Regions from separate parts of the Paenibacillus sp. R14(2021) genome, predicted to be linked through region 1. Evidence: a T-box and tRNA genes for the amino acid it is inferred to sense, from the RefSeq annotation. Region 1 holds a T-box; the other regions hold tRNA genes.
The links. A T-box is a leader RNA that pairs with one kind of tRNA and senses whether it is charged. The one in region 1 lies ahead of tyrS (tyrosine--tRNA ligase), so its partner is inferred to be a tRNA-Tyr.

Region 2: it has a tRNA-Tyr gene. The T-box ahead of tyrS (tyrosine--tRNA ligase) is inferred to sense a tRNA for this amino acid. The anticodon was not compared.
Region 3: it has a tRNA-Tyr gene. The T-box ahead of tyrS (tyrosine--tRNA ligase) is inferred to sense a tRNA for this amino acid. The anticodon was not compared.

Annotation. Positions count from the first base shown of each region.
Region 1 is NZ_CP080269.1:1,751,835-1,761,479, forward strand. It holds gene KXU80_RS08375 (hypothetical protein) at 1-231, opposite strand, end outside; gene KXU80_RS08380 (sensor domain-containing diguanylate cyclase) at 354-2,216, opposite strand; gene rpsD (30S ribosomal protein S4) at 2,591-3,190, shown strand; gene KXU80_RS08390 (flotillin lipid rafts scaffold protein FloT) at 3,239-4,795, opposite strand; gene KXU80_RS08395 (NfeD family membrane protein) at 4,820-5,353, opposite strand; gene tyrS (tyrosine--tRNA ligase) at 5,643-6,896, opposite strand; T-box leader at 6,945-7,226, opposite strand; gene KXU80_RS08405 (transglycosylase domain-containing protein) at 7,413-9,645, shown strand, end outside.
Region 2 is NZ_CP080269.1:2,957,598-2,967,242, reverse strand. It holds rRNA gene KXU80_RS13860 (23S ribosomal RNA) at 1-1,402, shown strand, start outside; tRNA gene KXU80_RS13855 (tRNA-Asn) at 1,526-1,601, shown strand; tRNA gene KXU80_RS13850 (tRNA-Ser) at 1,607-1,697, shown strand; tRNA gene KXU80_RS13845 (tRNA-Glu) at 1,703-1,777, shown strand; tRNA gene KXU80_RS13840 (tRNA-Val) at 1,857-1,932, shown strand; tRNA gene KXU80_RS13835 (tRNA-Met) at 1,949-2,025, shown strand; tRNA gene KXU80_RS13830 (tRNA-Asp) at 2,059-2,135, shown strand; tRNA gene KXU80_RS13825 (tRNA-Phe) at 2,150-2,225, shown strand; tRNA gene KXU80_RS13820 (tRNA-Thr) at 2,254-2,329, shown strand; tRNA gene KXU80_RS13815 (tRNA-Tyr) at 2,334-2,418, shown strand; tRNA gene KXU80_RS13810 (tRNA-Trp) at 2,431-2,504, shown strand; tRNA gene KXU80_RS13805 (tRNA-His) at 2,523-2,598, shown strand; tRNA gene KXU80_RS13800 (tRNA-Gln) at 2,625-2,700, shown strand; tRNA gene KXU80_RS13795 (tRNA-Gly) at 2,707-2,781, shown strand; tRNA gene KXU80_RS13790 (tRNA-Cys) at 2,793-2,866, shown strand; tRNA gene KXU80_RS13785 (tRNA-Arg) at 2,883-2,959, shown strand; tRNA gene KXU80_RS13780 (tRNA-Leu) at 2,968-3,049, shown strand; gene KXU80_RS13775 (LiaF transmembrane domain-containing protein) at 4,222-4,515, shown strand; gene KXU80_RS13770 (PspA/IM30 family protein) at 4,566-5,261, shown strand; gene KXU80_RS13765 (PspC domain-containing protein) at 5,261-5,740, shown strand; gene KXU80_RS13760 (PspA/IM30 family protein) at 5,744-6,430, shown strand; gene KXU80_RS13755 (sensor histidine kinase) at 6,534-7,610, shown strand; gene KXU80_RS13750 (response regulator) at 7,633-8,310, shown strand; gene mobB (molybdopterin-guanine dinucleotide biosynthesis protein B) at 8,460-9,017, opposite strand; gene glp (molybdopterin molybdotransferase MoeA) at 9,155-9,645, shown strand, end outside.
Region 3 is NZ_CP080269.1:4,335,998-4,345,642, forward strand. It holds rRNA gene KXU80_RS20195 (23S ribosomal RNA) at 1-1,910, shown strand, start outside; tRNA gene KXU80_RS20200 (tRNA-Ile) at 2,024-2,100, shown strand; tRNA gene KXU80_RS20205 (tRNA-Ala) at 2,109-2,184, shown strand; tRNA gene KXU80_RS20210 (tRNA-Asn) at 2,201-2,276, shown strand; tRNA gene KXU80_RS20215 (tRNA-Ser) at 2,282-2,372, shown strand; tRNA gene KXU80_RS20220 (tRNA-Glu) at 2,391-2,465, shown strand; tRNA gene KXU80_RS20225 (tRNA-Val) at 2,483-2,558, shown strand; tRNA gene KXU80_RS20230 (tRNA-Met) at 2,575-2,651, shown strand; tRNA gene KXU80_RS20235 (tRNA-Asp) at 2,685-2,761, shown strand; tRNA gene KXU80_RS20240 (tRNA-Phe) at 2,776-2,851, shown strand; tRNA gene KXU80_RS20245 (tRNA-Thr) at 2,880-2,955, shown strand; tRNA gene KXU80_RS20250 (tRNA-Tyr) at 2,960-3,044, shown strand; tRNA gene KXU80_RS20255 (tRNA-Trp) at 3,057-3,130, shown strand; tRNA gene KXU80_RS20260 (tRNA-His) at 3,156-3,231, shown strand; tRNA gene KXU80_RS20265 (tRNA-Gln) at 3,258-3,333, shown strand; tRNA gene KXU80_RS20270 (tRNA-Lys) at 3,341-3,413, shown strand; tRNA gene KXU80_RS20275 (tRNA-Leu) at 3,427-3,512, shown strand; tRNA gene KXU80_RS20280 (tRNA-Leu) at 3,525-3,611, shown strand; tRNA gene KXU80_RS20285 (tRNA-Gly) at 3,615-3,689, shown strand; tRNA gene KXU80_RS20290 (tRNA-Cys) at 3,694-3,764, shown strand; tRNA gene KXU80_RS20295 (tRNA-Pro) at 3,786-3,862, shown strand; tRNA gene KXU80_RS20300 (tRNA-Gly) at 3,876-3,946, shown strand; gene KXU80_RS20305 (M48 family metallopeptidase) at 4,103-4,756, shown strand; gene KXU80_RS20310 (hypothetical protein) at 5,094-5,363, opposite strand; gene KXU80_RS20315 (methyl-accepting chemotaxis protein) at 5,402-7,180, shown strand; gene KXU80_RS20320 (S8 family serine peptidase) at 8,030-9,645, shown strand, end outside.

The DNA of each region.
Region 1 (9,645 bases):
CTGTACATCATCGTGATTCTCGACCGTCCCTTGAAACGTAGTCGCTATGCCCTCGCCGCCTGCACCCATCCCAATGCCTGTCTCACCTGTGAAGGTATACCGGTCCACGCTAGAGAGACCCGATACGCTGAGCGCAAGCAGCTCATGCGGCGACCTATTGTCCGATGCCGAGCCGCAGCTTGCAGACAGTACGCCTAGACAGCAGATCATGATGACTCCCCTTGATTTCATATTCGTATCATCCTCCTGTTCTTCTCCCCATTCAGCTAGCGTCTGTTAGAGCGCCGCCCTTTATGTACCAGCGGCAACAAAAAAAACGACAGCACGTTCGTGCCGTCGTTCCCGCATGTCTTCTATCCGATAAATATACGGTTGCGTCCATTCTTCTTCGCCTCGTACAAAGCCATATCTGCCCTGTAAAATAACGACTCGACGCTGATTTTTTCTTCTTCAAACGTCCATTCCGACAGTCCGCAGGAGACCGTTACCGCCGGATCGGTAAGTTCTTCAACCATGCTTCGTATCCGTTCCGCAATCCGATACGCTTGTGCAGAACGAATATGAGGCAAATAAATCGCCAGCTCCTCGCCGCCCCATCTGGCCGCAATATCGGAATCCCGAATACTGGAACGGATCACGTCGCTCACAATGATTAAAATGCTGTCGCCGATCAAATGCCCGTACGTATCATTAATGCGCTTGAAGTGATCGATATCCACCAAGACAAGCGAGCCGCACGGATCCTTCCGCTGACGCGACTGAATTTGCTCGTTAAGGTAATGGCGGGCATGCAGTCCGGTTAGATTGTCAGTAATGACCATCCGGCGTACTTCGGCATGCAGCGATGCATTGGATATGGCAAGTCCGATATGCGTGGACAGCACCTGGAGCAGCTTGAAATTCTCGTAGGAGAAGAAATTCGGGCTTCTGTGCGATACCATAATGACGCCGATTACTGACGTTCCCGACATCACCGGCGCGGCGATCAGCGACCTCGCGCCTGTACCGTCCATCAGGCTGGAATCCACCGCGCGGGTGGCCCAGTAATCCGATATAATCAAGGGCTCCTTCGAACTGTAGACCATGCCGCAGAACCCGTATTCCGTCGAATAAATCTCATTCGCCGCGGCCGGCACGTTGCTCGCCACGATCTGAAAATTGCTGTTATCCTTGCTGAGCTGCAGCAGATTGCAGTAATCAGCTTTAAAAATATTGAGCAGCTCGCTCATCGCAAATTCGAACACTTCATTCAAACGCAGCGATTGATTCAGCCGCTTCGTCAGCTCGTTAATGAGCTGCAGCTCGGTAATCAGCAAATTGGACTGCTCGAACAGCTTCGCATTCTCGAAGGCGGAGCCTGCCGTATCTGACAGCATCCCGAGCGACCGCAGCTCGGAATCCTCCCAATGCTCGTTGTTGATCGTCATGCTGAGCACGCCATATACCGCTTGTTTACCGCTCATCGGAATCGACAGCTTCGTTATTCCAGCTTCATCTGCATTTACAACGGGCCTTCCCGACAGAAAGGCTTGCGCGTTGCGATCATCCGTGGAATGACGGAGCTGCAGCGGTTTGACCCTGGCATCTCCATTTACGAAATCCTGGGATAAATACAAATTAACATCGGCATGCGGATATAATTTCTCCACATCGTCTAAGAGGACGTTGAGAACGGAATGAACATCGTTCTGATCATGGAGACGCTTCGCCACTTGGAACAAAATATCTCTGCCCTGCGCTTCTTTATCACTGATTTGCTGCTGTTTCATGATTTGGCTTACAGCGCTCAAATCGAATTTGTAATAGAAGATCCCGGCCAGCGCTTGAGCGGCTGCCTGAAGCAGGGCATAGAGTGCTCGGCATTCGCTGCCGTCGAACACCAAGCCGAGCAGCGCAAGATTCGTTTGATCATTCCATCTTGTTTTAATCGGAACGCTTATCTCCTGTTTGCCGGGAAGATCGCCTTCATGCGTATATTCCGACAATACCGTGCCATCCGAGTTTAGAAGCATGATTCTATGACATAGCAGCGGGGACGAAATCTTCGCGGCCCCCAGGTACCATTCTTGAAAAGACGCCTTCAATAAGGCTTCCACCGCTTCGTCGGCCACCGGAAGCTCCTTATGCTTTAACCAATTGACGGGCTGCTGCGTTTCATGGGAGTTGCCAACGATTTGGCCGGCGAGGTTCGTCAAATCGGAGTCCGTTCTTTTCATCCTACGCAGCACCGCCTTTCTTCGCAGTTGTATTCTTTGTCGAAAGCCTGAATCTGTCACTCTACTATACTTGAAATCTAGATTTATTGCACTAACTCCAATAGAAATAAATAGGACTTTAGTATCATTTTATATCAAGAGAATTCGAGACCTCGATCTTATCGCTATTTCACTTGACATTACCCGTTGAATTTATATAATATTTATAGTTGAATACATGGGAGCGGTTTTGTGTCACCCTCAAGAGACTGTCGCTAACGGACTGCGGCTGAACATTCCGGTTAGGCTTTCGTTGCTTGGCAATGAAGCGGAGACAGCACTCGGCGAAACACCCATTTTCAAACATCCCATTTGAAGAAGGAGTTTTACGACACATGTCAAGATATACAGGTCCTAAGTTTAAATTGAGCCGTCGCCTCGGCATCTCCCTTAGCGGAACAGGCAAAGAATTGAAACGCGCTTTCCCTCCTGGTCAACACGGCCCGGGCCAACGCAAAAAAATGAGTGGTTACGGTATTCAATTGCAAGAAAAACAAAAGCTTCGTCATATGTACGGAATGAACGAAAAACAATTCCGCAACCTGTTTGATAAAGCATCGAAACAAAAAGGTATCGCCGGTGAAAACTTCATGGCCCTTCTTGAGAGCCGTCTGGACAACTTGGTATACCGTCTTGGTTTCGCTAACTCCCGTGCAGGCGCACGTCAACTGGTTTCGCACGGTCACGTTACTGTGAACGGCAAAAAAGTCGACATCGCTTCGTACACGGTTTCCATCGGTGATGTAATCGGCCTGCGCGAGCGCAGCCGTACACAAAAATCGATCAAAGAAGCTTTGGAAGGCCGCAACTTCCTTCCAAACTACCTGGAATTCAACGACGCATCGCTTGAAGGTAAGTTCCTTCGTCTTCCTGAGCGCGCTGAGCTTCCGCAAGAGATCGACGAAAAACAAATCGTCGAGTTCTACAGCCGTTAATAAGCAAGAGGTGCAAAGCATATGCTTTGCATCTCTTTTTGCGTTCTACTAGGATTGCGTATCAGTCAGCAGACGCTTCGTCATGTCAGCCGCCGATGCAGACGCTGCGGCAGCCGCTTCAGACGCGCCAATCGCTCCTTCAATTGCCGATGCAGCTGTTGATTTTGAAGTAAGTCCTCTTACGAAAGCGTTCAGGTCAATGCCGGAAACGCTCTTCAGCATCTCTGGAGCCGTCGCCATAAGCGACGTGACATAATTGCTGAGGCGTGCCGCCCCTTCGCCATGGCCGGTATCCACGACCGTCAGTTTATCTATTGCTCCAATCGGCGCTGCCACTTTGCCGGCAAGCTCGGGAAGCATCTTCACGATGATGTCGAGAACCGCCGCTTCGCCGAACAACTCGAACGCGCGGGCAAGCTTTTCTTTTGCCTCGGCCTCTGCAAGACCGCGCAGTCGGATGACATCGGCCTCCGCCGTTCCTTTGGCGCGTTCGGCATCCGCGATTGCCAAGCCGTCCAGCCGTTTCTGCTCTGCATTTGCTTTCGCTTCCGCTTCGATCTGGTACTGTGCGGCGTCGGCTTCACGCATCCGCTTTGCTTTATCCGCTTCCGCCGCCTGCTCGACCGCATAGCGGTCCGCATCCGCTTTCTTCTTTACTTCCGCGTCATACTGCTTCTCGCGTCGCAGAATTTCTCTGCCCTCGAGGTCGATCTCCCGCTCCTTGCGGACGAGTTCGACCTGCATCTGCTCTTCAACCACCCTTTGCTTCGCGCGGGCCTCCTGAATTGCGTACGCTTGGTCCGCTTCTGCTTTCGCCGAATCCTGTTCCTTCTTGAAGGAAGCGACCTTCAGTTCCTTATCCTTCGAAGCTTCAGCGAGGTTCGTATCCCGGAGCAGTTCGGCCTTCTGCCCTTCCTCTTCGGCTCTAGCCTTCTGAATCCGGGAATCCCGTACGGCTTCCGCCTCGGCAATGTCTGCGTCCCGCTTGACGGCTGCGATTCTCGGCTTGCCGAGCGCGTCGAGATATCCATGCTTGTCGCGCAGGTCCTTGATCGTGAACGACACGATCTGCAAGCCCATTTTCTTCAGATCCCGCGCCGCGACGCCCTGCACTTCCTGTGCGAATTTATCCCTGTTGCGGTACACTTCCTCCACGGTCATGGAACCTAATATAGCGCGCAGATGACCTTCTAGTACCTCTTGCGCTTCCATCTTCAGCGATTCCGTCGGTTTGCCGAGGAACTGCTCTGCAGCCGTTGCTACGTCTTCAACCGCACCGCCGATTTTAATGATGGCAACGCCATCGCAAATGACAGGAACACCTTGTTCCGTGTACACTTCGGGCGTTGAGACATCCAGCTTATGCGATAACAGCGACAGAAAGTCCGCTTTCTGAAATATCGGAAGTATGAAAGCACCTCCGCCTCGGACGATTTTGTTCTTGCGTCCGGAATCGTCGGACGTGATGTTCCGGCTTCCCAGGAACGAGCCCGTGACGATCATCGCTTTGTCCGGTCCCACCGTCCGATATCTAGCCCAGAAGGCCAAGCCAAGCACGACCAATACGCCGACAACCGCAGCAGGAATAACAAGATAATCTGGCATCATGTACACGTTCTCCTCTCGTTTTTACAATTCGAGCTCCAGCTTGGATACGAGGAGCGTATGTGCGTCGATTCGAACTACGACAACACGGGTGCCCAATGGAATCAAGACGCCATCAAAGCTTGCCGCAATGTGATAGGTGAGACCGGCTAAGACTTTAACGGATACTTCGCCGAAGCCTGCAGCAGGGATGGGGACAGTAACTTCGCCGATTGCGCCGTTCAACTCCTGCATAGAGTAACCCGTCGAATTCTCGCTTCTCTCCATCGGCCTAACATAGAGGATGTAGATGCCGGCCGCCGCCATGCAGCCGCACAGAATCGCAAGCAAGATAACGATTGCGTTCCCAAGCGAGGTATGATGTTCCAACAGCAGCCCTGCTCCGCCGAAGACGGTAATACCGCCTACGATTGCCATCGGCTGCAGGATGGGATGACCATCCAGTGACAGGAAATCCAGCATTCCATCCAGCGCCAAGCTGAGCCAATCCCCCAAAACAACACTTACGACCGCAAATAAAATTCCACCGATCAGACAGCCTAAAAATACGCCTTCCAGAACCCTCCCTCCTCTCCTGTATCAAATTCCAATAATTTGAAGCGCATCCGGTATTTATTACGCCGCTCCTGCACTAAAGTTTCGCTAGCGAAAATCGTAACTGAACCTGCCGTATCGACGATTCATTCCGAACGCAAATCATCTGCGATGACTTACGAGACAACACCTTATTTGGTGTAAGCTCATAAACGCGGTACCATGCGGCATAATCGGACGACCGGTTTCACCGCCAACAGAAAGAAGCCTGCCGGCGCAGCGGTGCGCACAGCAAGCTTCTCGGCGGCTATTGTTAACGGAGCACGATTCTCGCGAATTTACGTTTGCCGACTTGAATAATGTCGCCGTCCGCGGGTGCAATCTCGGCCGTCCAATCTTCTACCTTCTCTTCGTTGATGCGAACGGCCCCCTGCTCGACGCTGCGTTTCGCTTCGCTGCTGGATGCCTGAAGAGCGAGCGTCGTAAGAAGCCTCAGAATGCCGATTGACCCGCCGTCCAAATCCGCCGGAGACAGAACGACCTCCTGGATGTCGCCTGGCAGCGCACGCTTCTGGAACACGGTAATAAAATGCTGCTCTGCAGCCGCCGCGGCCTCTTCGCCGTGGTACATGCGAACGAACGTGCGGGCAAGCTCCATCTTCACATCGCGCGGATGCAGACTTCCGTCTTCGATTCCGGTCCGCAGCGCCAGCAGCTCGTCGTCACCGAGATCCGTCGCAAGCTCGTAGTATTTGAACATCAGCCCGTCTGGAATGGACATCGATTTGCCGTAAATTTGGTTCGCTTCTTCGTCGATGCCGATATAATTGCCGAGGCTCTTGCTCATTTTGCTGACGCCGTCCAAGCCTTCGATGAGCGGTGTCATGATTGCGGCTTGTGCGGATTTGCCGTACTCCTTCTGCAGCGTGCGGCCCATGAGCAGATTGAACTTCTGGTCTGTTCCGCCAAGCTCTACGTCGCTCTCCAGCGCTACGGAATCATAGCCCTGCATCAGCGGGTAGAAGAATTCATGGATGCTGATCGGCTGTCCCGTCTGATACCGCTTCGTAAAATCATCCCGCTCCAGCATACGCGCAACCGTGACTTTGGCAGAGAGTGCTACCACATCCGCGAAGTTGAGCGGGCTAAGCCATTCGGAATTGTAATAAACCGTCGTCTTCGCCGGATCGAGCAGTTTGTAAATTTGCTTCTTGTACGTCTCCGCATTGCGTTTCACGTCTTCCTCGGTCAGCTGTCTGCGCGTCTCCGATTTCCCTGTCGGATCGCCGATCCGGCCCGTAAAATCACCGATAATGAGCTGCACCTCATGTCCGAGCTGCTGGAATTGTCTCAGCTTATGAAGGACGACCGTATGTCCAACATGAATGTCCGGTGCCGAAGGATCAAGCCCCAGCTTTACTTTTAGCGGCTTGCCTGCAGCCACGGATTGAACAACCTTTGCTTTCAGTTCTTCTTCAGGCACGATTTCAACGACGCCGCGGCGGATGACTTCCATTTGGCGTTCAACTTCCCGCTGCTGCGCGGCACTTAACTGCTCCCATTTCACCATACTGGCACCACTCCTGTCCGGAAAATAAAAAAATCCCTCTCGTCCTCAAGGGACGAGAAGGATTTGCTCGCGGTACCACCCTCGTTAGAGCCGCCGGCGCTGCGCACGATGTACACAGCATGACCGCCAATACGGCTCTCACTTCATTAGATAACGGATATCATCCGGAAACAGACTACTTGCGTGCTTTCCCGTTACAGAGGAAGCGCGGTTCGTCCGATCAGCTCAAGGCGGTAATTCGAATTGCGGCACGTACCGGTTTGCACCACCACCGGCTCTCTGAAATCGCCCCTCCGCAGCTCTACTGAAGCCTGTCAATGCGTTCACATATTCACTTTTCTTGTTACCACTTATAACACAAGAGACGGTTTGTAGTCAACGGGCACAGGAACCAAGATTGGAGAATTAGGAGATTATGGAGATGGTTGGGTATATTCGTCGGTCACCTACTCCAAATTCTCTGGTGATTTATGCTATAATAACTCTGTTAATTCGGAGGAGGCTAATCATCGTATGGATCAAGACCGTCAACAGAAAACAAAAGGATACAGCAAATGGCGGACTTTTGGTATCGTGACGCTCGTAACGTTCAAATGGCTATTTATTTTCGGGATATTGATCGGATTGTTTGCCGGAGCAGCCGTTGCTGGCTACGTGGCATCCTTCGTCAAAGACGATCCTATTCGCCCGCGCACAGAGATCGAAGCCAAGATCAACGAGAATGCGATTACGGGCTTTGTCTACTTTAATGATGGACAAACGCCAGTCGGTCAGCTGCGGACCGAAGAAGACCGCCGATTGATCAAGCGGAACGACATTCCGCAACAGGTCGTCAATGCCGTTCTCGCGACGGAGGACAATAATTTCTATAAACATATCGGCGTCGATTTCAACGGTCTTGCGCGTGCCGTCAAGCAGAAGCTGCTGAACGAAGATACGCAAACCGGCGGAAGCACGCTTACCCAGCAGCTGGCCCGTCAAGTATTTCTCACGCTGGACAAGACGGACAGCCGTAAAGCTAAGGAAATCTTCCTCTCGCTGCGTCTCGAGCGCTTCATGACGAAGGACGAGATTCTGACAGCCTACCTTAATAAAGTACAGTTCGGGACAGGCAACAGCGGTTACAACCTGTATGGCATTAAAGCCGCAGCCAAAGGGATTTTCAACATTACGGATTTGAGCCAGCTCAATATTGCGCAATCCGCCTATCTGGCCGGCTTGCCTCAGCGCCCATCTGCGTATACCGCATTTACCAGCAAAGGCAAGTTTAATCCGTCCGGCTTCAAGCTGGCCGTCGACCGGCAGCATATCGTGCTTATGCGCATGCTGCAGACAGCCCGTATCAGCCCCGAGCAGTATAACGAAGCCATGAGCTTCGATATTAAGAATTCACTTGCAAAGCCAACCGAGAAGGCATACTCGACATTCCCCTTCCTCATGCTTGAATCAGAGCGGCAAGCGGCAGAAATTCTGCTCATGCAGAAGGATCCAAATCTAAGCCAAGAAGACGTAAGGAAGAAAGAGAATGCACCGCTGCTTGAAGATGCGCGCGAGCATCTGCTGCGGGGCGGCTATCATATTTACACGACCATTGATAAAAAGGTATACAATTCCATGCATAAAGTCGGCGCCGATCCTAACAACTTCGATTCGGACAGCAAAGAGAAAGGGATGGAGCAGACCGGAGCCATCATGTTGGATCATAAGACAGGCGCTATTCTAGGCATGCTGGAAGGCCGCGATTTCTATACGGAGCAGCTCAACCACGCCACGCAGATGACGCGTCAGCCCGGGTCCACGATGAAGCCGATCGCCGCGTATTTGCCGGCCATCGACAAAGGACTCATTCAACCGGCAAGCGTCATCGATGATTCGCCAATTGTCATGAAAGATGGTCAGAAGGGCTTCCATATTCCGATGAACGTTACGAAGAAGTTCTACGGTCTGGTAACAGCCCGCGACGCGCTCAATCGTTCTCTGAACATTCCGGCACTCAAAATCTTCAATCAGAAGGTCACGATTCCGGAAGCATGGAAATTCGCCCGCAAGCTCGGCATTACGTCCATCAAGCCGGAAGACGAATATGCGCAAACCGGCGTAATCGGGGGCCTCAGCATCGGCGTTTCCGTCGAAGAGCTCACGAACGCATACGGCGCAATTGCAAATAACGGCGTATTCAACGACGCCTATATGATCAGCAAAATTACCGATGCCGACGGAAATGTCGTCTACGAGCACGAAGCCAAGCCGCTTCGCGCGTTCTCGGAGCAAACCGCATTCCTGATGACGGATATGCTGCGCACCGTCATTTCGGATCCGCGTGGATCCGGTCACAGCATTATGTCGCTGTTCAAGAATTACGGCAAAGTTCCAGTCGTCGGCAAAACAGGTTCCACGCAAAGCTACGGCGATGTCTGGTTCATGGGCTTCTCGCCGGACATTACGCTTGGCGTATGGGTTGGTTACGAGAAACAGATTTACTCCCTCTCCAAGGAAGGAAGAAACCGCGCCCGGATCGTCTGGTCTCAAATCATGAACGAGGTTACAGCCGAGCGGCCGGAGTTATTCAAGACCAAACATTTTACGATGCCATCAGGTATCGTAAAATCAACCGTATCCAGTGTGAGCGGCAAGCTGCCAACAAGTCTTACCCGCAGCGAGGGCAAGCTGGTAACGGATTGGTTCAACCGTAAATTCCTGCCGAAGGATTCTGACGACGCACTGGTCAAAATGGCCGTCATTTCCT
Region 2 (9,645 bases), 1.2 Mb from region 1:
AGGCTGATGTGTAGGCAAATCCGCACATCGATAAGGCTGGGCTGTGATGGGGAGCGAAAATTGCAGTAGCGAAGGTCATGAGTTCAGGCTGCCAAGAAAAGCCTCTAGCCAGGTGAAGGTGCCCGTACCGCAAACCGACACAGGTAGTCGAGCAGAGTATGCTAAGGCGCTCGGAAGAACTCTCGTTAAGGAACTCGGCAAAATGACCCCGTAACTTCGGGAGAAGGGGTGCCTCGGTAGGGTGAATAGCCCGAGGGGGCCGCAGTGAAAAGGCCCAAGCGACTGTTTAGCAAAAACACAGGTCTGTGCGAAGCCGTAAGGCGAAGTATACGGGCTGACGCCTGCCCGGTGCTGGAAGGTTAAGGGGAGTGGTTAGCCGCAAGGCGAAGCTATGAACCGAAGCCCCAGTAAACGGCGGCCGTAACTATAACGGTCCTAAGGTAGCGAAATTCCTTGTCAGGTAAATTCTGACCCGCACGAATGGCGTAACGACTTGGGCGCTGTCTCAACGAGAGATCCGGTGAAATTTTAATACCTGTGAAGATGCAGGTTACCCGCGACAAGACGGAAAGACCCCATGGAGCTTTACTGCAGCTTGATATTGGACTTTGGTACGATCTGTACAGGATAGGTGGGAGCCTAAGAAGCCGGAGCGCCAGCTTCGGTGGAGGCAACGTTGGGATACCACCCTGATCGTATCGGAGTTCTAACCTGGTACCGTAATCCGGTACAGGGACCGTGTCAGGTGGGCAGTTTGACTGGGGCGGTCGCCTCCTAAAATGTAACGGAGGCGCCCAAAGGTTCCCTCAGAATGGTTGGAAATCATTCGCAGCGTGCAAAGGCATAAGGGAGCTTGACTGCGAGACCTACAAGTCGAGCAGGGACGAAAGTCGGGCTTAGTGATCCGGTGGTACCGAATGGAAGGGCCATCGCTCAACGGATAAAAGCTACCCTGGGGATAACAGGCTTATCTCCCCCAAGAGTCCACATCGACGGGGAGGTTTGGCACCTCGATGTCGGCTCATCGCATCCTGGGGCTGAAGTAGGTCCCAAGGGTTGGGCTGTTCGCCCATTAAAGCGGTACGCGAGCTGGGTTCAGAACGTCGTGAGACAGTTCGGTCCCTATCTGTCGTGGGCGTAGGAAATTTGAGAGGAGCTGTCCTTAGTACGAGAGGACCGGGATGGACGCACCGCTGGTGTACCAGTTGTTCCGCCAGGAGCACCGCTGGGTAGCCAAGTGCGGACGGGATAAGCGCTGAAAGCATCTAAGCGTGAAGCCCCCCTCAAGATGAGATTTCCCAATTCGTAAGACCCCTGGTAGACGACCAGGTTGATAGGTTCGAGGTGGAAGTGCAGCAATGCATGCAGCTGACGAATACTAATCGGTCGAGGGCTTATCCTATTGAACCCTGTTAAGGGGTTCACTTCGGAAACCAACCCTAACATCTTCGCTCAGCTAAGTAATGACCTTCGCAAAGGTTCGTATCCAGTTTTCAGGGTGAAAGTTGCCCGAATGTATTACCGTTCCCTGATAGCTCAGTTGGTAGAGCACTCGACTGTTAATCGAGTTGTCACAGGTTCGAGTCCTGTTCGGGGAGCCATTTCTGGAGAGCTGTCCGAGTGGTCGAAGGAGCACGATTGGAAATCGTGTAGGCGCTAACCGCGTCTCGAGGGTTCGAATCCCTCGCTCTCCGCCAGATCTGGCCCGTTGGTCAAGTGGTTAAGACACCTCCCTTTCACGGAGGTAACAGGGGTTCGAGTCCCCTACGGGTCACCATTTTCTCTGAAATTCCTTCAAGAAAACAGTTGCATTGAGCATAAGAAATAGGTTATAGTATTACTTGTTGCTCAAACATGGAGGCTTAGCTCAGCTGGGAGAGCATCTGCCTTACAAGCAGAGGGTCGGCGGTTCGATCCCGTCAGCCTCCACCATAATGATTTACAATGACGCGGGGTGGAGCAGCTCGGTAGCTCGTCGGGCTCATAACCCGAAGGCCGCAGGTTCAAATCCTGCCCCCGCAACCAATTACCTTCGGTGTATACCGAGAATTATAATGTGGAGCCGTGGTGTAGAGGCCTAACATGCCTGCCTGTCACGCAGGAGACCGCGGGTTCGAATCCCGTCGGCTCCGCCATTATAACCAAGTACGGCTCGGTAGCTCAGTCGGTAGAGCAGAGGACTGAAAATCCTCGTGTCGGCGGTTCGATTCCGTCCCGAGCCACCATTCTTGACAAGCAATAATTGAATAACTTGCCGGTGTAGCTCAGTTGGTAGAGCAACTGACTTGTAATCAGTAGGTCGGGGGTTCGAATCCTCTCGCCGGCACCATCATGGAGGATTAGTGAAGTGGCTAAACACGGCAGACTGTAAATCTGCTCTCTCTGAGTTCGGTGGTTCGAATCCATCATCCTCCACCACTTTTCTTACCTAGGGGCATAGTTTAAGGGTAGAACAGCGGTCTCCAAAACCGTTAGTGTGGGTTCAATTCCTGCTGCCCCTGCCAATTAAATATTGTTGTATGGCGATCGTGGCGAAGTGGTTAACGCACCGGTTTGTGGATCCGGCATTCGTGGGTTCAATTCCCATCGGTCGCCCCATTTTAACTAAACCAAAAGCTTTATGTTGGGGATTAGCCAAGCGGTAAGGCAACGGACTTTGACTCCGTCATTCCCTAGGTTCGAATCCTAGATCCCCAGCCATTTTATGCGGAAGTGGCTCAGCGGTAGAGCATCGCCTTGCCAAGGCGAGGGTCGCGGGTTCGATTCCCGTCTTCCGCTCCAATTTTTTATCTGGCGCCATAGCCAAGTGGTAAGGCAGAGCTCTGCAAAAGCTTTACCCCCAGTTCGAGTCTGGGTGGCGCCTCCACAAATTTATACAACATGTGCCCTTAGCTCAGCTGGATAGAGCATTTGACTACGAATCAAAAGGTCAGGAGTTCGAATCTCTTAGGGCACGCCATTAAATATGCCGGCGTGGCGGAATGGCAGACGCGCGCGACTCAAAATCGTGAGGGAAACCGTGGAGGTTCGAGTCCTCTCGCCGGCACCAATTTAAAAATTTCAGCGCTGTATGTACATTATGTACATACAGCGTTTTTGCGTTCTAGTCTTATATTTCAATTTTGTAAAAGGGTGGGGTGTAGATGGTGTTGAATCAGTCAGCAGCCATTCAAGATGAGATTGTTGAAACGTGTCCGCTCTGCGACACGGATGTTCCGAAGAATAAGCAGTTTATGATTTGGCAACCGTGTTCATGATGACTTTGTCCATGATTCCGAAGGTGCTTTCATATTTATATATACATATGTTTACTATGAATCGCAAAAAGAGATGTATTTGGCTGACTACTCGAGCGCAACATTGAGCGGAACGGAAGCTATCATTGGGTTGAACGATACAAATGGTATGGCCGCCAGGCATTTGAGTTCGCCTTACATCGATTTGTTTTAAATCAGCATGGAGGAATTTCTTTAGAGCGGTTAAAACAACGGTGAGTGCGTTGTCCCTCCTTGAGAAGGAAAGAATCAAAACGCGTAGGGCTCCTCAAAGGATCAAGATTGCATTATACGCATCCGCCAACCGCCAATAGGCTTGAATTTTTGAATCATCATTAGATAACAACACCGCAAGTAACATTGAGTATGGAACGTGTACAAGCAATAGAAGCGGAATTGACAGCAGTTGAGCCGACAATGCAACGACGTTTAATCGAGGCTTTTCATGCTGCTCTAAACGAATAAAACACGTTCAAAAGAGGATGAATTTATTTCTTCGTCTAAATAGGCGGAGAAATTAAAAAATTACTAAAGCTTATTTTGTCTGCAGGTCAGTGGTTCTGCAGACTTTGTCAACTAGAGATGTGTCGAAGAGCAGTGAAAGGTACGATAGGAAACACGGATAGGTATAGGCAAGTAGAGGCTAGATGTGTGTTGAGAGGGCTGAACTGCAGTCGTAGCTCATAAAGGAGCAAGCAGGTACAACCTGAATTAAATAGGTGCAAATGACGTTTGAGTCGTGCAGCAAATGCTTTTTATGCATGTGTTCGGTCTTAGGGTCTGCTAGCTCCCCGCCTGAGGTCTAGGGCTAAAAACCGTCGCGGGTCCGTTTTGAATCATGGCAAAACAACCTACAATAAGGACATAAGCAAGAAACGAAACAACGGCAAGGCAAGCAACGTAAGAAACGAATAACAGTAACTTATAGAAAGGCGGTGACTGAACAATGAACGGAAAAAATGCACTTGGCGCGATACTGGTATTGGTCGGAGGACTTATGGTCTTGAAATTCCTGCACATTAATCTGGGAGGCATCATTGGTTTCTTGATGCCCTTCATCCTGATCGGACTCGGCGTTGTCGGCGTAAAAAACAACAGCAAAATAATCGGAGCCGTGTTGATCGTTGTGGGCGGACTTATGCTGCTCGGCAAACTGGCTGGTATTATCACGCTTCTGCTGGCAATCGGCTTGATCGTTTGGGGCGTGTCTTATTTCAAAAATCGTCATAACCGCGTCTAACATACAACAGTGATCGTCATTGAAGTTCTGGAACGGAGGAGGCTTAAATCATGAGCATTATGCGAAGAGTGCGGGATATGACAGTCGCTACGCTAAACGAGCGATTGGAGAAAGCGGAAGACCCAGTGAAGCTGATCGACCAGTTTCTGTGGTCCACAAGGGAAGAAATTATACAAGCAGAGAAGCTGTATCAACAGTGTCTCGGTCACAGCAATCATCTCAAAGTACAGTGGCTGCAGGCGGAGCAGTTAAAGGAGAAACGCGAGCAGCAAGCCATCATTGCCCTTAAAGCCGGCGAAGAACATGTCGCCCGCATCGCGCTGATGGAGAAGGCAGCCAGCGAAGAGCGCGCTAATCAATACCATGAGCTCTACGAGCAGGCCGCGGTGAGCGTGAAGGATCTAGAGGAACAGCTGCGCGAGCTGCGCAGCGAATATCAAAGCGTCTACGATAAACGGGAGTATTTTGCGGCACGAATGGAGTCCCTTCGTCTGCAGCAGCGGCTGAACCAACGATATGCCAATGGCGGTGTGTATAACAGTTCACCGGGCCAACAGCCTTCCGGCATGTTCCGCAAGCTGGAAGACCGGATCAGCGACCTAGAGCTGGAAGCACGGAGCTTACGCGATTTGCGCAAAGCGGGGCAAGAGTTTCTGACCAGTGCAGGACAAACGATGCAATCCGTTATCGAACGGGAGATGGAGTCGCTGAAACGTAAACTGCAGCAGGAAGGATGGAAATCGTAATGAAGAAACTGTATCGGTCGCGCCGCGATAAAAAACTGTTCGGCTTATGCGGCGGACTTGCCGAAATGTTGAACGTCGATGCGACGCTGCTGCGGATTCTTCTTATCGTCGTGACTGTCTTTACAAGCGGAGCATTGATTCTCGTTTATATCTTGGCAGGTTTAGTCGTGCCGAAGGATCCATACGGCGGTTATGGTCCCGGAGCAGGTGGATTCAATGGCGGATGGAATAACGGTCCCTATGGAGGTGGCCAATACGGAAACGGTGGAAACGGTCCGGGTCACGGACATGGAAGCTCCTACGGGAATTCCACAAATCCAGGACCGATGAACAATTGGCAGCATCCACCCGCTCAGACCCAGGCACAACCTGCCTCCAACATTGATGCGATGATGGAAGACTTGGAGAAACGCGCATTGAAGAAAGAAATCGAAGAGCTTCGCGCCAAACTAGCGAAACACGAGAAGGGAGAGTTTTAAACGATGAGTATTTTCAAACGTATGAAGGATATGACGAAAGCTTCCGTACATGAGCTCTTGGACAAAATGGAAGATCCGGTTGTCATGCTGAATCAATATCTCCGCGATATGGAGGCAGAAATTCACACAGCGGAGTTGACGGTCGCGAAGCAAATGGCCAATGAGCGTCGTATGAAACAGCGCCTGGACGAAGCGGAAAGAGGCGGCGTTGACCGCGAAGGAAAAGCCGAAACTGCACTTCGCGCTGGTCAGGAAGAGCTTGCACGCAAACTGCTGGAGGAGAAAATCTTCTTCGATCAAAAGACTGCGGAGTACGCCGAACTGCATGCGAGTGCAAAGACTCAGGCCGAGGAGCTGATGAACCAGCTGCATGGGATGAAGGATGAATACTACCAGCTCCGCAACAAGCGCAATGAGCTCGCAGCCCGCGCGCAAATGGCCAAAGCCAAGAAACAAATGGCACAGGCAGCATCTGTACATTCCATCGAAAGCGGCAGCGCTTCACGCGGTTTCAGCCGTATGGAAGAGAAGATCATGCAGCTGGAAGCAGAAGCGGATGTCATTCGAGGACCGTTCGGAACGTATAACGCTCCTTCCGCAGTAAGCACAGTCGATACGGCAAAGCAATTGAAAGTCGAAGAGCAGCTGCAAGCACTTAAAAGCAAGCTGAACCCGCCATCAGGCGAATAAGTCCACTCCAACAGCTGAACAATATGCCCATTTGGTCGATGCGAGTAAGCGGCATCGGCCACTGGCATGTTTTTACGCGTTTACATAAGGAAGGGGGAGGGCCGTGAGCGAGCATTCGTCCGTGCCGAAGCAAGAGCCGTTAGAAACTCAAGCTGACAGTTCGGAGACGGTTGTGGCAGAGCGGGGCCAATATCCAGTTTACCGCAATGACGGGGTACCGCCGCCCATTCAGGCCGAGAAAAGAAGAAATGCTGCGGAAACGGTGCTGTGGTTATTCGTCATTCTTGGATTAATCGTACTGGTGCTGCAGGGAACCGGCTATGTTAAGCTGTTTGCGCTGCAAAGCAAAGCGGCGCTGATCGGGTTGACGGTCATTGCGGTTGCGCTTGTGCTCGCTGCCGTTTACAGTTATTTACAAGGGATGAAGCTCCGTGCCGCACTTAAGCGGCTGACGGATCAACAACGGCGTAAGCGTCAACGCGTGACATTGCCCGCAGAGGGAAGCAGCAGGGCGGACACGGAAGCGTTGTCCGAGGAGGACGACGTATGGACGGAGCAGGTGCGTTTCTCGGCTGTGATCGAGGAGCGGGAACGTCTGGCCCGCGAGCTGCATGATGCTGTCAGTCAGCAGCTGTTCGCGATTTCGATGACGGCAACGGCTGTCAGCCGTACGCTGGAGAAAGACTGGGAGCGCGCAAAGCGCCAGGTACAGCTCATTGAGGAGATGGCATCCGTGGCGCAATCGGAAATGCGCGCGCTGCTGCTGCATTTGAGACCGGTGCATTTGGATGGCAAGAATTTGAGTCAGGCGCTTCATAGCCTGATTGAAGAATTGAAACAGAAGGTACCGATGGCGATCACGCTGGAAGCGGATGCGACGATCAAGCTGGATTCGGAAGCAGAGGATCATTTGTTTCGAATTGCGCAAGAGGCGTTCTCGAATGCGCTGCGCCACTCCAAAGCGGATCAGCTCAATATCTATCTGCAGCATGCGGGTCCTTACGTCCGGCTGACCATCCAGGATAACGGAAGCGGGTTTAATTTGGAAGAGAAGAAACAAACGTCCTACGGCTTACTCACCATAGAGGAACGGGTCAACGTGCTCGGGGGCTCGATGAAGCTCATTACTTCGCCGGGCAACGGAGTCGTTATCGATATCCGAGTGCCTTCGGCCGTATAGGATGGAGGAGGAATTTCACCGAATGGAAGCGATCGAACGAATGGAAAGCATCGAACAACCGATTAAGGTACTGCTTGTGGATGACCATGAAATGGTACGTATCGGCCTTGCGGCCGTACTCCATACAGAAGACGGCATCGAGGTCGTCGGAGAAGCCAGCAATGGCATGGAAGGAATTCGTCTGGCGCAGGCTTACCATCCCGATGTGGTGCTGATGGATCTGGTCATGGAAGGCATGGACGGGGTGGAAACGACTCGGCGGCTGCTTGAATTGTATCCGGATTGCAAAGTGATCGTGCTGACCAGCTATCTCGACGACGGCAAAATGTATCCGGTTATTGAAGCGGGGGCGTTTAGCTACCTGCTCAAAACGTCCCGCGCAAACGAAATTGCCGATGCGATACGCGCAGCGGCAAGAGGGCAGTCCGTGCTAGAATCGCAAGTGGCGGCAAAAATGATGAATCGTTTCCGCCAGCCCAAGGCTGAAGCCGTTCGGCCGCTGCATGAGCAGCTGACGGACCGGGAGATGGATGTCCTCAAATGCGTTGGCAAAGGCTTGTCTAATCAGGAAATTGCCGAGGAGCTGTTCATCGGCATTAAGACGGTTAAATTCCATGTAACGAATATTTTTGCCAAGCTCGGCGTGGATGACCGGACGCAGGCTGCTATCTATGCGCATAAGCACGGGCTGGCGGAGTAGCCTGATAGAGAGAGCCGGTGCAAAGCGAGTCTTTTGAAGTAATGGCCATAAGCGGTTGGAATTAGACAAGAGCTTTGCTTCATACATTAGCCCGAAGGGGACCCGAAAGAAGGACACTTGGCGAGAAGTGATCTTTTTTCGGGTCCTTTTCATATCGAGGTTTGGATGAGGGTTAGAATTTCTTTGGCAATGGCTTCATCTTGTTCGATATCGAAGAAGCGTATTCCTGTGCGCGGTTCCGTATCTACAAGGAGTGCGCCGGGCCAACGAACGGCCAGTAGCGGATTGCTGAGCGCAAGAAGCGCAGCGTCTTCGGGCGACCGGATGAGGATGATTTTGGGGTAAGCTTCCTGCTTAAAGCCTTCGACAAGTACAACATCGATATGCAGCATGTACGCAAGCAGCTCGGAGAGCTCGGCTGCACCTTGGCTGATCAGAGCGCTTCGATAGGCGGAGGAGATTGCGGTGATATTGGCTCCGGCCTCTTGGTGCTTCCATGTATCCGTACCCGGGGTATCCATAGCGAAATCATGGGCGTCATGTTTAATTGTACCGACTGTATAGCCGTTTTGCTTCAGGTGCTTTGTCAGCTTCGTGAGCAGGGTTGTTTTGCCGCTGTTCTTGTAGCCGACGATTTGAAGCACGAACGGGCTTCTGCGGCGATGCACGTCAGAGGAAGGCTGATGGCCCGGTAGATGAGATAGCATGGCAAATGTACTCCTTCAGTAGAATTGGGAGGTTTCGTGTCCGCTGGACATGCGCTTAGTATACCATATGAAGGTATCGCGGCATTGCCGGTTTCTGGTACAATGGAACGATAACGTGAGATGGGATCGGAGGAAGCATGAACGTGGGGCAGCTGCAAGGGGAGGCACGGTTTCGCAGGCAGGCTATCAAAGTAGACGATGCGATTCGTCTCATAATCGAAGCAGCGAAGCCTGGGCGGATGGAGTCGGTGCCGCTCCGGGAGGCCGGAGGCAGGCGGTTGGCAGAGTCGATTGCCGCGACGACGGACTGGCCGCCTTTCGCGCGGGCCGGACTGGACGGATTCGCCGTCCGCAGCGCGGATACCGCGCTGGCATCGCCGGGCTCGCCGGCGGTGCTGCGCGTCATTGACACGGTCGCCGCCGGCGAGCTTGCCTCGGCGGCCGTAGCTCCGGGCACTGCCGTCCGCATCATGACGGGCGGCGCCGTGCCCTGGGGGGCGGACGCCGTCGTCATGCTGGAGCAGACGGCGGACGCCCGGCTTGACGGGCAGCCCGCGGTACAGGTGAAGCGCACCGCCGAGCCCGGGCAGAACATCGCACCGCAGGGCGAGGAGTTTCGCTGCGGCAG
Region 3 (9,645 bases), 2.6 Mb from region 1:
CAAGAGGGAAACAGCCCAGACCATCAGCTAAGGTCCCCAAGTGTGTGTTAAGTGGGAAAGGATGTGGAGTTGCAAAGACAACCAGGATGTTGGCTTAGAAGCAGCCACCATTTAAAGAGTGCGTAATAGCTCACTGGTCGAGTGACTCTGCGCCGAAAATGTAACGGGGCTAAACACACCACCGAAGCTATGGCTTGCAACTTATGTTGCAGGGGTAGGGGAGCGTTGAATGTACGTTGAAGTCAGACCGTAAGGACTGGTGGAGCGCATTCAAGTGAGAATGCCGGTATGAGTAACGAAAAGACAAGTGAGAATCTTGTCCGCCGTAAGACTAAGGTTTCCTGAGGAAGGCTCGTCCGCTCAGGGTAAGTCGGGACCTAAGGCGAGGCCGAAAGGCGTAGTCGAAGGACAACAGGTTGATATTCCTGTACCACCGTAAGCCGTTACGAGCAATGGGGTGACGCAGAAGGATAGTGACGCGGGCTGATGGATGCCCGTCCAAGCAGTGAGGCTGATGTGTAGGCAAATCCGCACATCGATAAGGCTGGGCTGTGATGGGGAGCGAAAATTGCAGTAGCGAAGGTCATGAGTTCAGGCTGCCAAGAAAAGCCTCTAGCCAGGTGAAGGTGCCCGTACCGCAAACCGACACAGGTAGTCGAGCAGAGTATGCTAAGGCGCTCGGAAGAACTCTCGTTAAGGAACTCGGCAAAATGACCCCGTAACTTCGGGAGAAGGGGTGCCTCGGTAGGGTGAATAGCCCGAGGGGGCCGCAGTGAAAAGGCCCAAGCGACTGTTTAGCAAAAACACAGGTCTGTGCGAAGCCGTAAGGCGAAGTATACGGGCTGACGCCTGCCCGGTGCTGGAAGGTTAAGGGGAGTGGTTAGCCGCAAGGCGAAGCTATGAACCGAAGCCCCAGTAAACGGCGGCCGTAACTATAACGGTCCTAAGGTAGCGAAATTCCTTGTCAGGTAAATTCTGACCCGCACGAATGGCGTAACGACTTGGGCGCTGTCTCAACGAGAGATCCGGTGAAATTTTAATACCTGTGAAGATGCAGGTTACCCGCGACAAGACGGAAAGACCCCATGGAGCTTTACTGCAGCTTGATATTGGACTTTGGTACGATCTGTACAGGATAGGTGGGAGCCTAAGAAGCCGGAGCGCCAGCTTCGGTGGAGGCAACGTTGGGATACCACCCTGATCGTATCGGAGTTCTAACCTGGTACCGTAATCCGGTACAGGGACCGTGTCAGGTGGGCAGTTTGACTGGGGCGGTCGCCTCCTAAAATGTAACGGAGGCGCCCAAAGGTTCCCTCAGAATGGTTGGAAATCATTCGCAGCGTGCAAAGGCATAAGGGAGCTTGACTGCGAGACCTACAAGTCGAGCAGGGACGAAAGTCGGGCTTAGTGATCCGGTGGTACCGAATGGAAGGGCCATCGCTCAACGGATAAAAGCTACCCTGGGGATAACAGGCTTATCTCCCCCAAGAGTCCACATCGACGGGGAGGTTTGGCACCTCGATGTCGGCTCATCGCATCCTGGGGCTGAAGTAGGTCCCAAGGGTTGGGCTGTTCGCCCATTAAAGCGGTACGCGAGCTGGGTTCAGAACGTCGTGAGACAGTTCGGTCCCTATCTGTCGTGGGCGTAGGAAATTTGAGAGGAGCTGTCCTTAGTACGAGAGGACCGGGATGGACGCACCGCTGGTGTACCAGTTGTTCCGCCAGGAGCACCGCTGGGTAGCCAAGTGCGGACGGGATAAGCGCTGAAAGCATCTAAGCGTGAAGCCCCCCTCAAGATGAGATTTCCCAATTCGTAAGACCCCTGGTAGACGACCAGGTTGATAGGTTCGAGGTGGAAGTGCAGTAATGCATGTAGCTGACGAATACTAATCGGTCGAGGGCTTATCCTAACGTCTTTCACAGAGACAACCAGCTAATTGTTTTGCATGAAATCATATTCAGTTTTTAGGGTGTCATCTTTACATAGATTGAAGGTACACCCACCTCGTAGTGGGTTTTTTATTGGCCTTTAGCTCAGCTGGTTAGAGCGCACCCCTGATAAGGGTGAGGTCGGTGGTTCGAGTCCACTAAGGCCAACCATTCCCTTTGGGGCCATAGCTCAGCTGGGAGAGCGCCTGCCTTGCAAGCAGGAGGTCAGCGGTTCGATCCCGCTTGGCTCCACCAAGATTGTTCAACCTATTCCCTGATAGCTCAGTTGGTAGAGCACTCGACTGTTAATCGAGTTGTCACAGGTTCGAGTCCTGTTCGGGGAGCCATTTCTGGAGAGCTGTCCGAGTGGTCGAAGGAGCACGATTGGAAATCGTGTATACGTTAACCGCGTATCGAGGGTTCGAATCCCTCGCTCTCCGCCAGAACTTTTATCGTGATCAGGCCCGTTGGTCAAGTGGTTAAGACACCTCCCTTTCACGGAGGTAACAGGGGTTCGAGTCCCCTACGGGTCACCATCTTCATCTTTCTTTCTGGAGGCTTAGCTCAGCTGGGAGAGCATCTGCCTTACAAGCAGAGGGTCGGCGGTTCGATCCCGTCAGCCTCCACCATAAATGTTTACAATGACGCGGGGTGGAGCAGCCCGGTAGCTCGTCGGGCTCATAACCCGAAGGCCGCAGGTTCAAATCCTGCCCCCGCAACCAATTACCTTCGGTGTGAGCCGAGAATTATAATGTGGAGCCGTGGTGTAGTGGCCCAACATGCCTGCCTGTCACGCAGGAGACCGCGGGTTCGAATCCCGTCGGCTCCGCCATTATAACCAAGTACGGCTCGGTAGCTCAGTCGGTAGAGCAGAGGACTGAAAATCCTCGTGTCGGCGGTTCGATTCCGTCCCGAGCCACCATTTTAGACAAGCAATAATGGAATAACTTGCCGGTGTAGCTCAGTTGGTAGAGCAACTGACTTGTAATCAGTAGGTCGGGGGTTCGAATCCTCTCGCCGGCACCATCATGGAGGATTAGTGAAGTGGCTAAACACGGCAGACTGTAAATCTGCTCTCTCTGAGTTCGGTGGTTCGAATCCATCATCCTCCACCACTTTTCTTACCTAGGGGCATAGTTTAAGGGTAGAACAGCGGTCTCCAAAACCGTTAGTGTGGGTTCAATTCCTGCTGCCCCTGCCAATTGAATGTTGTTAGTTGTTATATGGCGATCGTGGCGAAGTGGTTAACGCACCGGTTTGTGGATCCGGCATTCGTGGGTTCAATTCCCATCGGTCGCCCCATATTAACTAAACCAAAAGCTTTATGTTGGGGATTAGCCAAGCGGTAAGGCAACGGACTTTGACTCCGTCATTCCCTAGGTTCGAATCCTAGATCCCCAGCCATTTATTTGAGCCATTAGCTCAGTTGGTAGAGCACCTGACTTTTAATCAGGGTGTCGTAGGTTCGAGTCCTACATGGCTCACTTTTCTTGTTATGCGGTTGTGGTGGAATTGGCAGACACGCTATCTTGAGGGGGTAGTGCCCACCAGGCGTATGGGTTCGAGTCCCATCAACCGCACCATCAATCACATATGCGGTCATGGCGGAATTGGCAGACGCGCTAGATTCAGGTTCTAGTGTCAGCAATGACGTGGAGGTTCGAGTCCTCTTGACCGCACCATCTGCGGAAGTGGCTCAGCGGTAGAGCATCGCCTTGCCAAGGCGAGGGTCGCGGGTTCGATTCCCGTCTTCCGCTCCATCATGGCGCCATAGCCAAGTGGTAAGGCAAAGCTCTGCAAAAGCTTCACCCCCAGTTCGAATCTGGGTGGCGCCTTGAATGTTTTGTTTTCGATCGCGGGATGTAGCTCAGCTTGGTAGAGCACCTGGTTTGGGACCAGGGGGTCGCATGTTCAAATCGTGTCATCCCGACCATATCCTTATTATTGCGGGTGTAGTTCAATGGCAGAACTTCAGCTTCCCAAGCTGATGGTGTGGGTTCGATTCCCATCACCCGCTTTCCTATTTAACAGAAGCCTTTTATCCATCCGGATGAAAGGCTTCTTGTTGTTTACGGTTGCTGCGTACCGCCAGGTAGACGCCTGATAAACAGAGCGTTAGAATTGAAGAATCCCGCAATAGCTTTATTAATACGCAAAAGAAAAGATGGAGATTATGGAGATTCAACTTGAGCAGCGAACCATTGACGTTCATGTCGCATACGGCGCTGGGAAGAAGCTTTCCATCCATATCGAGCCTAACGGGTTCATTACGGTGAAGGCCCCCAACGGTACAAGCGACGAGCAGATCTTGCGCGCAGTAAGACAGCACGGACAGGCCATTACGGCACAACTGGATCGGCTTGAGAAAGCCCGTGAGGCGCTGCAGATGAAGGATTATCAAGAGGAGGGCAAGTTCCTCCACCTGGGGCAATATTGCCTTTTGAGTGATTTAATTAATACAACGGCACGGAATGAAGAAGAACTTAGACAGCGTTTGAAAAAGTTTTATTTTGCAAGCTGCAAGAAGGTTGTTTTGGAACGTATTCTAATATATCAAAAGCAGCTGAAAGTAACGCCTAAATCGATTGAAATTGTCGAGTCCAGCACGAAGTGGGGAAGCTGCAGCTCGAAGAAGCAGCTAACGTTTAACTACCGGCTAGCCATGGCCCCGATCGAGGTCATCGATTACGTCATTATTCATGAGCTATGCCATCTTGCGCATATGAATCACGATCGGTCATTCTGGAGATTGGTAGGGAGTATTATGCCGGACTATAAAGAGAAGGAAGCGTATCTGGCGCGATACGGACAGGCCATGACGCTTTAAGGTTTGCCCCGGCCTGTCTGTTTTCATCGGCTATTCGTTCAGAATGAGGTCGATTCTGTTTGCAATGAGCGTTGACGTTTGCCCCGTTGTGTTCTGACCCGCAGAAGAAGGCTCTGGCTTCATTTATAATCGTTTCGTTTATTTTCGAAGGCGTTCTGACCCAGTGAACAGCTCCCGTTAAATTCCCCTTCAACACATCCAGCTTTTCATTGTCCACACAGCCACTCCATGGATCGTACCCGATTGTTTCAGCTTGTCCACCTGCATGTCGTAAGCATTCTTGTTGATCGGGAATCCGCGGCTGTCGGCAGACGCATCGGCAACCGACTGCGCTACATCAATGCTGCTTGAACTCCCCCTTTTCCCGCAATTGCTGTTCCACATCCATAAAATCTTTCCACGTCCAGCTGCTGTCGTTAATCGGTACACCAGTCTTGGCGATTGCCGCGGTATCTCCGAGCTTGTCTAGATCAACGAGCAACCCGCGATGCGCATGGGCCTCCATAGGCAATATATCTAATTCGATCAAATCGGACCTTTGCCCACTAGAAGAAATATTTAACATCTCCGTTACATAAAAATGATAGGCATTTAATACCCAAGTCATAAACTTCTAGTTAAACAGACCTATTGGAGGATGTCATTATGTGGCGAAATGTCGTATATTTGTCGATGAAATGGAAGCTGATTTTAAGTTTCGCTGCCATTGCTCTTCTCTTTGCGGGAACGGCTCTTTACCAAGGCAATAAAACGAAGCTGGTAGAAGTATCGATGGAAACGCAAAAAGCGGAGATGGAGAACCGTATCACGGTGGCTAAAATCACGCAGCTGCTGCAAGAAATGAACGGTTTGGAAACCAACTTGGCCAAATCAAGCGATTTGGAAGCCGTTGATCCTTTTGCAGAGAAGAAAAAACAGCTGTTTGCCGAAATGGCATTGATTACGTTTGCGGCCGATACGGATTCCTATCAAAAATTGCAAGGCTTGCAAAGTCAGGGTAAGGCGTATACGGCCTACTTTGACGGTCTGGTGGATACGATGAACGATGTAGATCTGGATCCCATGGCTGCTCTGGATAAAATCGACGAGCTGCATACGAAGGCTATTGCGTTGAACCAAACGATGCTGAAGGACAATGAACAATTATATACGGCCGCTGCCGACAATGCCGAGCAGGCGCAGAGCCATTCTTTTGCATTGCTGAACCAGACGATGTCGATTTCCGTGTACGCGGCGGTATTCGTATTTATATTCACGATTGTGGTCGCGTTCCTGCTTATCCGTTCCTTCTTGCTCCCTGTGAACAAGCTGCAATCGGCGCTGCGGAAGATCGCCGATGGAGACCTGAGGCATCAGATCAACTCTTCTTCTAACGACGAGTTAGGCCGCCTGAGCCATCATTTCGATCACATGGTGAACAGAGTGCGGGACATGCTTCAGCAAACGCTTGCCGTCGCATCTTCGCTTTCCGCTTACTCGCGCTCATTTCAACAATCCTCTTCGATTACCGCCAATTCGAACCAAGATATCGTAAAGACCATACAGGAAATTTCCGTAGGCGCAGAGCAGCAGGCTGGGCAAACGGAACAAAGCGCCGGACTGATTCAGGAGCTGAACCAGGAAATCCATGCGATCACGGCATATACCGAAGCTATGCTGACGACAAGTAATGAGGCCAATCAGAATACCCGCAAAGGAGCTGCGGCTGTTACCGAATTGAAGAGAGCCTCCGAGTTCTCCCGCGATTCGATTGGCAAGGTGTATGAGGCTTTAAGCAGACTGACCGAGTTATCGAACCAAATCTCGAAAATCACGAATTCCATTACGGAAGTATCGAATCAAACGAATGTTCTCGCTTTGAACGCGGCTATCGAGGCGGCTCGGGCGGGGACCTATGGGAAAGGCTTTGCGGTGATTTCCGACGAAGTTAGGAAGCTGTCGGAGCAAACAAAGGAGTCATCCGTACATATTGGTATCATGATCGGCGAATTACATTCCGGCATGGAAACGTTCCAAACTCATATGCTGGAAACGAAAGCAAGCTTGGAGGAACAGGATCATAAAGTATCGGAAACGCTGTTCTCCTTCACTGTAATCGATCAATCGATTCAGGAAATCAGCAGGCAGATCGGGCAAATTCATCACAAGGCAGATACGACCCAGGCTAGAAATGCGACGCTCGCCGAAGCCGTTCAAAACGTAGCATCCATTGCGGAAGAAACAGCGGCGGCAGTTCAGGAAGTGAATGCTTCCAGTCTGCATCAGGACGGTGCGATTCGCGATATTGCCCGCCAAGCGGTCGACATCAATGAATTATCGCAAAGGCTGTACCAGGAAATAAGCGCGTTCAAAATCGAAGATGAAACCATAAAAGCAATTGCCGAAAGCCCAGAGAGGGCAGGGGAAACCGAAAAAGTAGCGTAGCGAATAGGAAGTAAGTCCGGCTCCACCATGAAAACCACATCCGCTCGAGGATGTGGTTTTTGCGTTCTCTGCCTTAGTATCGTCCGTATACAAAATAACGAGCCAGCTGGCTGTGCGGATCAGAGATAGCCTATATAGGCAGGGGAGTTGTACGGCAAACGGCTCACCGCTAATGGTCAGCTGCGTAAATCTAGTGCTCGCTCTGATATATCTATTTCGGATTTTGGTGTCAGAGATACGCAAGAATCACATGTTAAATAGAGCCCAATAGAGTCTGTGCTTCACTAAGTGAATGAATACGATAAAAAGATAGGAAAAAGGGGATGAGACGGCCATACCGTGCTCGCCGCAGAGGGATGCATAAACACAATTCTGAAGGAGCTGATGCTGAATAAGAGACTTCGATAACAAGGTATATGGCTATTTTCTAGAGGGCTAAAAACTGGTTAAATAGGGGAATGAAAAATCTATACGTAATACAATATAACACGAAATTTTATAATTGCTATACTATTTTCACGAAAGTTTAAAATAATATATTTATTGACTCGAAATATTAAGAGATTATATAATCTTCTCATAATTTGGATAGCCGTGTCATAAATAGTGACATGGGTTCGAGTTCTTGCGACAAGCTCCGCTTCGAGCTAGAGATGCGTTATTTTATCAACTGGTAAGTAGGTATTTAGGCAGTAGACTTATTAACTAGTTGGAAGATATAGATAGAGAGGTGGTACAGCACGGCGGGAACAGAATGAAATAGCTTCGCAATCATGTAATTCTATTAAGTGGTAAATAGGTATTCATTCACGGTCCTATTTAACTAATTCGGTGAAGAGGTGACAAGGCTTGACTAGAAAAAGTAAGAAAATGGCTTCTGCTCTTTTTTCTATGCTGCTTGCATTTGGAGTGGTAACACCTGCTTTAGCCATGGAATCTCAGTCAAACGATCCCATAAGAAAAAGCCAATGGACCGAGCCGCATGCGGCTGTTGATCCTACAATTCACAACAGCTCGAATACGCAAGCCGCGGAGCAAGCTTCTGCCGCGCTTCCTCCGTTCGCAAGCCCGTTGTCCGAAACACCAGTGTATGCTCCAGACCGTGTCATCGTGAAATATCGGACGGACTCGGCTTCCGCATTTACCGAGTCGCTCTCCACGCAAATTATTGGCGCCAGCTCGCTGTCCGTTCCGCATGCGGAGCTGCTGAAGCTCGCGGCCGGCACCGATGTACATAGCGTCATTCAAGAGCTGCTGAAGGATCCGAACGTGCTCTATGCGGAACCTGATTACAAGGTGTCCTCTGCGCTGAATCCGCAGACGTTCCGTCCGGCGGAAGAAGCGGCCGGAGCGGCTGCAGATGCCCCGGTCGGTTCCTCCGCAGGCGCCGCGGCTGCGGTCGGTTCGCCGATAATACCGAACGATCCGCTGTTCCACGAGCAATGGGCTCTGAATAACACTGGTCAAGTGCTTAATGATGGTGCAGTGCCCGGCGGTACGCCTGATATCGATATGGACCTGCCGGAAGCCTGGGAAATCACCCAGGGCAGCAAGGACGTCACCATAGCGGTCATCGGCAACGGTGCCAAAATCGACGTTCCCGATCTGGCTGGTCAAATTTGGACCAACGACAAGGAAACGCCTGGTAACGGTATCGACGATGATGACAATGGTCTCGTCGACGACGTGAACGGCTGGGACTTCATTCATGGCGACAACACGTTGTTCGATACGAGCGACGGTCTGAGCGACCTCTACGGTACAACGGTTACCGGTCAAATCGCCGCAGCGATGAACAATAGTGAAGGCATTGCCGGCGTCGCGCCCAATGTGAACGTCATGCCGCTCAAGGTCGTTTCCCCGGATGGCGGTTACTTCACGGATGTCGTAAATGCGATCCACTATGCCGAGTCTCACGGCGTCAAGATTGCCACGCTCGGCATTGTGTACAAATACCGCAGCAAGCTGGTCGAGGATGCCATCAACGCCTCCCACATGTTATTCGTCGCTCCGGCGGGCGAAAGCATGGGCAATTTCGGTCAGATCTTAAATACGGACTTGGATCCCGTGTATCCGGCTTCCTACGCGAGTCCGAACATGCTGTCGGTGACCGGCGTCGATATCCTCGGCAGCTTGGCTTTGAACAACGCGATCGGCCAATCGTCCGTTGACGTCGCCGCGCCGTCTGAATTGATTATCTCGACGGTGCCAGACATTAATGCCGGCTATGCTGCCCAAATCGATAACGGCACCTATAAAGCCTACTACAACGGCATCGGGTTTGAAGAAATTCCGATTAGCGATCCGCTATACGCCGGCCAGCGGCAGGACATGTTCGACCGCGCCATGAATTTCCTCAAGCCTGCAGGCGGCGCCGCGCCGACCATCCTGCTCGTAAACGACAGTCAGCGCAGTATAGGCGGCGGCGTCGGACCGACAGATTGGGAAAGCGATCCGATGGCGGT